Regions from separate parts of the Chromobacterium subtsugae genome, predicted to be linked through region 1. Evidence: riboswitches for the same ligand, from Rfam matches in the RefSeq annotation. Region 1 holds a riboswitch; the other holds the start of a gene.
The links. A riboswitch is a leader RNA that binds a small molecule or an ion and turns the genes downstream of it on or off. The one in region 1 is predicted to bind thiamine pyrophosphate.

Region 1 (4,325 bases):
GCACCAGGCCGATGCGCAGGCGGTTGTTGACGTATTCCAGATCGTAGACGCCGCTGAACAGGTCGATCACGTAGCGGCGCTGGGCGCTGCGCAGCCGCTGCAGGGTATCGGCGTCGCCGATCAGCAGCGCGATTTCCGGGGTGCTGGTCTGCTGCTCGTAAAAGCGCTCCACCAGATCGTCCAGCTGCGGCTCGATCAGCGCGCCGGCGGCGCGAAGCAGCAATTCGTCGCGCGGCTGCAGATCGAACAGCTGCTTGCGCTGGTCGATTTCAAACTCGGTGATGCGCAACTGCTCCAGCAACGTCTGGTCGGTCTGCTTCATGCAGCCCTCCCCCTCCATCATGACCGGTCTTATTCAAACTATATCCCAGCCTGCGGGTACGCAATCTCCTTAGCGGCGCATTGCGCGCGCCAGCGAACGCGCCTGGGTCTACATCGCCGTCTGAACGGCGCGGACAACGGCCGGCGGCTTATCCACAGGCAACCGGCGGTCTGCCTGTTTATCCACAGCTTCAGCCTTCGGCTTGCTGCAGCAGCACCGCCAGCTCGTCCGCCGCCTCGCTCCATTCGGCGTCGCACTCCAGCGCCTGGCGCAAAAAGGCCGCTTGCGACGGGCTCCAGAACGGCGCGTCGGCCAGCGACACGCGCGGCGGCAGCGGATGGCTGGCGATGAAGGCCTTGATCGCCGCCGGCTCGTCGGCCAGGCCCAACTGGCGGAACAATCCGGGCAACAGGTGGCTGCTGGTATCCATCGCGCGCTCCAATGCTGGGGGAATACGCTCATCCTAGACCGATTGCCGGCACGGCAGGCATAAAAAACGGCGGCCCGCGCCGCCGTTGTGCCAACTTGGCGACATCACACCTTGTCGTACAGCTTGGCGCCGCCCTTGACGAACTCGATGGACTTTTCCTGCATGCCCTTGTTCAGCGCGTCCTGCGCGCTGATGCCCTGTTTGGCGGCGAAATCGCGCACGTCCTGGGTGATCTTCATGCTGCAGAAATGCGGGCCGCACATCGAGCAGAAGTGCGCGACCTTGGCGCTATCTTTCGGCAGGGTCTCGTCGTGGAAGTCGCGCGCCTTGTCCGGGTCCAGGCCCAGGTTGAACTGGTCTTCCCAGCGGAATTCGAAGCGCGCCTTGGACAGCGCGTTGTCGCGGATCTGCGCGCCGGGATGGCCCTTGGCCAAGTCGGCCGCGTGCGCCGCCAGCTTGTAGGTGATGATGCCTTCCTTGACGTCGTTCTTGTTCGGCAGGCCCAGGTGTTCCTTCTGCGTCACGTAGCACAGCATCGCGGTGCCGTACCAGCCGATCTGCGCCGCGCCTATCGCCGAGGTGATGTGGTCGTAGCCGGGCGCGATGTCGGTGGTGAGCGGCCCCAGGGTGTAGAACGGCGCTTCGCGGCACCACTCCAGCTCCTTGTCCATGTTCTCCTTGATCAGCTGCATCGGCACATGGCCCGGACCTTCTATCATCACCTGCACGTCGTGCTTCCAGGCGATTTCAGTCAACTCGCCCAGGGTTTTCAGTTCGCCCAGCTGCGCCGCGTCGTTGGCGTCCCAGGCGCTGCCCGGCCGCAGGCCGTCGCCTAGGCTGAAGGCCACGTCGTAGGCCTTCATGATTTCGCAGATTTCCTCGAAATGGGTATAGAGGAAGTTTTCCTGATGATGCGCCAGACACCATTTGGCCATGATCGAGCCGCCGCGCGACACGATGCCGGTCATCCGGCCGGCGGTCAGCGGCACGTACTGCAAACGCACGCCGGCGTGGATGGTGAAGTAGTCGACGCCCTGCTCGGCCTGCTCGATCAGCGTGTCCTTGAAGATTTCCCAGCTCAGGTCTTCGGCCTTGCCATTCACCTTTTCCAGCGCCTGGTAGATCGGCACGGTGCCGATCGGCACCGGGCTGTTGCGCAAAATCCACTCGCGGGTTTCGTGGATGTTCTTGCCGGTGGACAGGTCCATGATGGTGTCGGCGCCCCAGCGGATGCCCCAGGTCATCTTGTCCACTTCTTCCGATATCGACGACGTTACCGCGCTATTGCCGATATTGCCGTTGATTTTCACCAGAAAATTGCGGCCGATGATCATCGGCTCGGATTCCGGGTGATTGATGTTGGCCGGGATGATGGCGCGGCCGGCGGCCACTTCCTGGCGGACGAACTCCGGCGTGATCTCTTCCGGCAGATTGGCGCCGAAGCTCTGGCCGGCATGCTGGCGCGTCATCAGCTCCAGCAAGCGGGTGTTGCCGGTGACCTGCAGCGCTTCCACATAGGCGCGGCGGTTCAGGTTTTCGCGGATGGCGACGAACTCCATCTCCGGGGTGATGACGCCGCGGCGGGCATAGTGCATCTGGCTGACATTGCGGCCAGGCAAGGCGCGGCGCGGCTTGCGCTGCAGGTTGAAGCGCAACTCGGCCAGCTTGGGGTCGGCCTCGCGGGCGCGGCCGTATTCGCTGGACAGGCCATCCAGCTGCTCGCAGTCGCCGCGTTCGGCGATCCAGCCGGCGCGCACCGGCGCCAGGCCGCTCTGGATGTCGATGCGGACCGCCGGGTCGCTGTACGGGCCGCTGGTGTCGTAGACATAGATCGGCGGATTGGCTTCGCCGCCGAACTGGGTCGGCGTGTCGGCCTGGCGGATCTCGCGCATCGGCACGCGGATGTCCGGGCGGCTGCCGGCGACATGGATCTTGCGGGAATTGGGCAAAGGCTGGATGGCGGCGGCGTCCACCACCATCTGTTTGTTTACGGGCGCGTTCATCGGGCGGGTCTCCAGGGCGATGAAGCGGCGCAAGGAGCGGTTCGGCGCATGGCCGGCTGCGGTGGGATGGCGGGGCTATCTTCGGCAGGTGACGCTTCCCTACGCCGGGATTATCCGGGTCAGGTTCCAAGGGTATTTCTCACCCGCGCCGCCGCTTTCAACCCGATGTCCTACACTTTGGTAGCCGATCAAGCCAAACGCCAGGCGCAGGACCCCTAGCGATGCTGTGAAGGTAAGGCAAATATGGGATAATCGCAAGTTATCGTCATGACACGAGTCCTTGCCGCCCCCCAGCTTCGAACGGCGCAGCGGACTCCCAGCCCTCCGGAGTTTAAGTTGATGGATTTCGAAAAAACCCGTTTCAACATGGTCGAACAACAGATTCGCCCGTGGGACGTTCTGGATACCAACGTGCTGGATCTGCTGTTTCACGTGAAACGCGAGGACTTCGTGGCCGACAATCAGCGCCAGATGGCCTTTGTCGATACCGAACTGCCGCTGCCCAACGGCAGCAAGATGCTGCAGCCCAAGATGGAAGCCCGCCTGGTGCAGGACGCCGCCATCCAGCCCACCGACAAGATCCTGGAAATCGGCACCGGCAGCGGCTATCTGACCGCGCTGCTGGCCAAGATGGGCAAGCAGGTGGTGAGCGTGGAAATCGACGCCGCCCAGAAAGCGCGCGCCGCCGACAATCTGAAACAGGCCGGCATCGCCAACGCCACCCTGGTTGAGGGCGACGGCGTGCTGGGCCTGCCGGCGCAAGCGCCCTACGACGTGATCGTGGTCGGCGGTTCGCTGCCGGTGGTGCCGCAGGAACTGAAAGACCAGTTGGCCGTCGGCGGCCGCCTGATCCTGGTGGCCGGCGACCTGCCGGTGATGGCTTGCAAGCTGATCCAGCGCGAAACCGAAACCAGCTTCCGCGAAACCGCGCTGTTCGAGACCTGTGTCGAGCGGCTGCAGAAATTCGAAGCCGTCGAACCGGCTCGTTTCAGCTTCTGACCATGCTGCGCGAAATCACCGCTCCGCAACTGGCGGCGCTGCTGGCCGATCCGCAGGCCGCGCGCCCGGTGCTGCTGGACGTGCGCGAAGGCTGGGAATACCAGCTGGCGCACATCGAGGGCAGCGTCCACATTCCGATGAACCTGATCCCGATCCGGATGAGCGAACTGCCGGACGACGCCGCCATCGTCGCCATCTGCCATCACGGCATGCGCAGCGCCCAGGTGGCGATGTTCCTGCAGAACGCCGGCTTCGACGACGTGATCAACCTCCAGGGCGGCATCGACGCCTGGTCCGCCCAGGTGGATCCGGCCGTCGCCCGGTATTGATACTGGACTAGACGGCGCGTCGCCCATTGGGGTGACGCAGCCTACCAGCACCGCCTCCGGGCGGTGTTTTGCTTGGAACGAAACGCCGCCCGCCGCCTCCAAGGGTCGTGATCCGCCACTCCCGCCGCAAAGAAACCCTATGCAAGCTCTGAATTATCTTTCCTCCGCCCTCGCCCGCGTCCATCCGGCCTGGGAAGCGGTGCTGCGCCAAGCCGACATCGCCGCGCGGCTGGCCGACATCG
Region 2 (4,325 bases), 1.5 Mb from region 1:
GCGGGCGATGGCGATGCCGGGGCGCAGCCGGTAATAATCTGCGCTGGCGTAGGGGACGACGGTGTTGAGGCCGTCGTTGCCGCCTTTCAATTCAACCAGCACCAGCAGGCGTTTGTAGCCGGCCGGGGCCAGCGCCCAGGACAGGTTGGGCAGCACGCTCAGCATCAGGCCGGCGCCGGCCGCTTTCAGGAATTCGCGTCGTTTGAACATGGCGGTCTCCTTCACTCCACCTGGTAGGCCGGGTCCAGCAGCAACTGGGCGATGGCCTTGGCGCCGCTTTCTCCCTGCGGCAGCGGATTGGCCGGCGGCACCGCCAGCAACAGGCGCGCGGCGTCAGCCGCGCTGCGGGCGTCGTAGATGGCGGCCCATTCGTCGGGTTGCAGCTTCATCGATGCGACACCCTTGGCGACGAAGCGGTTGATGCGCGCCTCGCGGCCGGCCATCTCGTTCAGGCTGCCATCGGCCTGAGCGAAGGTGTCGCGCGCCGGCGCGGCGTCGTGGGCGATGCGGTCGAGGAACTGCTTGCGGGTGAGCAGGGTGGCGCTGTTGATCCAGGCTTCGCCGCCGGGCCAGCCCTTGACGTTGGGCGGCGCGAACACGTCCTGGCCCAGCTGGCGGTTCAGGCCGGCGATCACGCGCCAGTCGGGCGGCGTCAGGTCGAAGGTCACCAGCGTGCCTACGGTCAGCTCCACCGGCGATTTCACCAGTTGGCCCTGGCTGTGCCAGAACTGCGGCGTCAGCAGCAGCGCGCGCATCAAGGGCTTCAACTGGTAGTGGCCGCGGCGGAAGTCGGCGGCCAGCTTGTTGATGCTGGCCGCGTCCGGCGTCGGCGACACGAAATTGCGCCACAATTTGGTGGTGATGAATACCGAGGTTTGCGGCTGCTGCAGCAACAGGTCGATCACGTCGTCGCCGTCGAAATTGCCGCGCTGGCCGAAGATGGTCTTCTCGCCGGCGTCGCGCAGCCGCGGCCGGACGATGAACTGGTCGTCGTGGTCCAGGCCCCAGCCGGTGAAGGCGCGCGCCGCCTCGCGGATATCCTGTTCGCTGTAGTGGCCTTCGCCCAGCGTGAACAGCTCCATCACCTCGCGGGCGAAGTTCTCGTTCGGTTGTTCCTTGCGGTTATTGGCGGTGTCGAGGTAGCGCATCATCGCCGGGTCGCGCGCCACCGCGTGCAAGAGTTGGCCGAAATCGCCCAGCGCGTAGTGGCGCAGCAGCAAATTCTGCTGGTACAGCATCTGCGGCGAACGCACCTTGTCCAGCGCCGACACGAAGTGATTGTGCCAGAACAGGGTCATCTTTTCGGTCAGCGGCGACGGCGTGGCGAGCATCTCGGCCAGCCACCAGCTGCGCAGCTCCACCGCGTGCTGGTTGCGCTCTTGCTGCAGCGCTTTTTTCTGTTCCTCGGTCAGGCCAGGCTGGCCGGGGCGCTCGAAGGGGTCGTTGGCCCAGCCGGGCGGCGGCGTGGCCGGCTGGGTGCGGACGCCGGCCAGGATCTTGTCCACCGCGGCTTCGCGGCTGAGCGGCGCGTAAGCGGCGATCTGCGCCGGATTGGCGCCGAAGCCGGTGCGCAGCAGCAGATGGCGCGCGCCGTCGACGCCGATGTCGGCCAGCGCGCAAAGCGGCAGGCTGAACAGCACGGATGAGAGGATTATTTTTTTGAGCATGGTCGCAGGTTCCCGATGCAGGGTAGCCATGCCAGCTTAGCCGCCTATTTTTAGCAAGGTATGTCGGCTCGGGGGAAACTGTGAGGGAATGTTTATGGCATGCGCTGTGGCGGCTGCCTGAGGGCGGACAGGCCATGCCCGGTGTGCGATGATTGGCCATTTTACCGTGAGGTGGCTATGGCGGAAGCTGCGCCGCAGGCGCCGTGGTGGCGAAGAGCCTGTTCAAACGTCTTGTTCCTGCTTTTTTTCTTCTCCCTTCTGGCGCTGATTTTCTTCCTGACATGGCTGTTTTTTTTCCCGCTGCGGGCATTGGGGGATTGGCTATTCATCCCTTTGCCCCGCGGTCAGTATCTGCACCTGGAGACAAATCAAGTTCTGAACCAGCCGGGTTTCGTGCTGCCGCTGCTGTTTTGGGTGTTGGCTTTGCTGGGCGCGCTTTCCGGTTGGCGCGATGGGTTTCGTAAATTGCCCAAGCGGGACAAGGCCAAGCGGCGACAAAAATTGGCGCAGTTGAATCAGCGGTGTTGCCGTTTGCTGGCGATATCCGCAGGGCTGAGCGTGTTGCTGTCTTTGCCCGCCATGCGCAGCTATACAGTCGTGGCTGGGGATGGCATCCATGATATGGATTTCTATCGTCGGCACGAGACGGTGTATCCATTTTCGCAGCTTGAATGCATTAGAAGGTCGGTGGTGCGCGGGGCTATTTTTTACGATTTCTACTTTGATCGAAAAGAGGATGACTCGTTTACAGCGGCCGGACTCAATCCGCAAGCGTTGGCCTGGGTCGAATGCCAAACCGGGAAAAGCTTCCAGAGCTGGATGGGGGCTTGCGGCGGATGGCGGCGGGGCCGATAGGCCGCTATACTAGCGCCCTGTCACCGGGGGTGCCCGCCATGCGGGCTGAGAGACACCCTGAGAACCTGATCTGGATCATGCCAGCGGAGGGAGCGTGATGAGCGGAACATGATCCGCCCTGCCTGCTTGCTCCGTGGCCGCACCGCACGGAGAGATGTCCATGAAGTTGCTTCCCACCCTTGTCGCCGCCGCTCTGAGTCTGGCCGGCCTGTCCGCCCAGGCGGCCGAACTGCGCGTGCTCGCCCATAGCTCGTTCAGCGTCGACAAGCCGCTGCTGGCGGCGTTCGAAAAGCAATACGGCGCCAAGGTGTCCATCATCAAGGCCGGCGACGCCGGAGAGATGACCAACAAGCTGATCCTGACCAAGGCGAATCCGATCGCCGACGTGGTGTTCGGCCTGGACAACAGTCTGATCGGCAAGGCCGAGCAGGCCGGCGCGCTGGCCCCGTTGCCGGCCGAGCTGGCCCGCGGCGGCAAGGTAAGCCTGCCCGGCGCCGCCGCCATCGACTACGGCTACGTGACGTTGAATTACGACAAGGCCTGGTTCGCCAAGAACAAGCTGCCGCTGCCCAAAACCCTGAACGACCTGGCCCTGCCGGCCTACAAGAACCTGCTGGCGGTGGAAAACCCGGCCACTTCCAGCCCCGGCCTGGCCTTCCTGGCCGCCACCATCCACGCGCTGGGCGAGGAAAAGGCCTTCGCGTTGTGGGGCAAGCTGCGCGACAACGGCGTGAAGGTGAGCAAGGGCTGGACCGAAGCCTATTACACCGACTTCTCCAAGAACGGCGGCGGCCGCCCCATCGTGGTCAGCTACGCCACCAGTCCGGCGGCCGAAGTGTTCTACAGCAAGGAAAAGCTGAGCGACGCGCCCACCGCCAACCTGCTGTTGCCGGGCACGGTGTTCCGCCAGGTGGAGGGCGCGGCGCTGGTCAAGGGCGGCAAGGAGCCCAAGCTCGCCCAGCAGTTCATCGCCTTCCTGCGTTCCGACGCGGTGCAGAAGGATATCCCGACGCGGATGTGGATGTACCCGGCGATGGACGGCGTCGCGCTGGACCCAGTGTACAAGCACGCCGAGCAGCCCGCCGCGCACGATACCCCCGACAGCGCGACGCTGGCCGCCAAGCAGCGGGCCTGGGTCGGCCGCTGGGCGCGGGTGGTGCTGAAGTCTGGCGTCTGAATGGCGCCGACATTAGGCCATAATGTCCAGATCCCATGACCAAACGGCAACACAAGTGATGATCGCAGACATAAGCTCCTCCCGCCTGATCCTGCGCCATATGAGCGCGGATTTCCTGCAGGCCTGCCTGCGCGGCGACATCGACGACGCCGCCGCGTTGCTGGGCAGCCGCCCGGACGCCGGCTGGCTGGCGGAGGCGCAACTGATGGCGATGCGGCTGGACGATATCGCCGAAGACGCCGCCTACGCGCCGTGGTCGGTGCGGGCGATGCTGCGCCGCGACGATCTGGCCATGATCGGCCACATCAATTTCCACACCCGGCCGGGCCATCCGTATTTGCAGGGCCACGGCGACGTCGAGCTAGGCTATGCGGTTTATCCGGCGTTCCGCCGCCAGGGCTACGCCCGCGAGGCGCTGCTGGCGATGGCCGGCTGGGCGGCCGGACAGGGCGCCGGGAGAATGGTGCTGTCGATCGAACCCGGCAACCTGCCGTCGCAAGCGCTGGCGGCGCAGCTGGGCTTCGCCAAGGTGGCCCAGGCGCGCGACGAGGATGGTTGCGAAGATGTGCTGACGGCCGACTGGCCGTTGTCTGGAGCGAATGTTTGACGCAGTCGGGTGTCCGGCG

Region 2: linked by a shared signal. The riboswitch ahead of U6115_RS08605 (thiamine ABC transporter substrate-binding protein) and the one ahead of thiC (phosphomethylpyrimidine synthase ThiC) in region 1 are both predicted to bind thiamine pyrophosphate.

The regions. Positions count from the first base shown of each region.
Region 1 covers NZ_CP142381.1:268,441-272,765, reverse strand. The annotation lists gene U6115_RS01315 (GGDEF domain-containing protein) at 1-322, opposite strand, end outside; gene U6115_RS01310 (DUF2789 domain-containing protein) at 513-752, opposite strand; gene thiC (phosphomethylpyrimidine synthase ThiC) at 857-2,755, opposite strand; TPP riboswitch at 2,835-2,982, opposite strand; gene U6115_RS01300 (protein-L-isoaspartate O-methyltransferase family protein) at 3,095-3,754, shown strand; gene U6115_RS01295 (rhodanese-like domain-containing protein) at 3,757-4,083, shown strand; gene ung (uracil-DNA glycosylase) at 4,223-4,325, shown strand, end outside.
Region 2 covers NZ_CP142381.1:1,737,713-1,742,037, forward strand. The annotation lists gene U6115_RS08590 (DUF1501 domain-containing protein) at 1-210, opposite strand, end outside; gene U6115_RS08595 (DUF1800 domain-containing protein) at 222-1,667, opposite strand; gene U6115_RS08600 (hypothetical protein) at 1,845-2,522, shown strand; TPP riboswitch at 2,538-2,632, shown strand; gene U6115_RS08605 (thiamine ABC transporter substrate-binding protein) at 2,683-3,699, shown strand; gene U6115_RS08610 (GNAT family N-acetyltransferase) at 3,758-4,306, shown strand; gene U6115_RS08615 (ABC transporter permease) at 4,303-4,325, shown strand, end outside.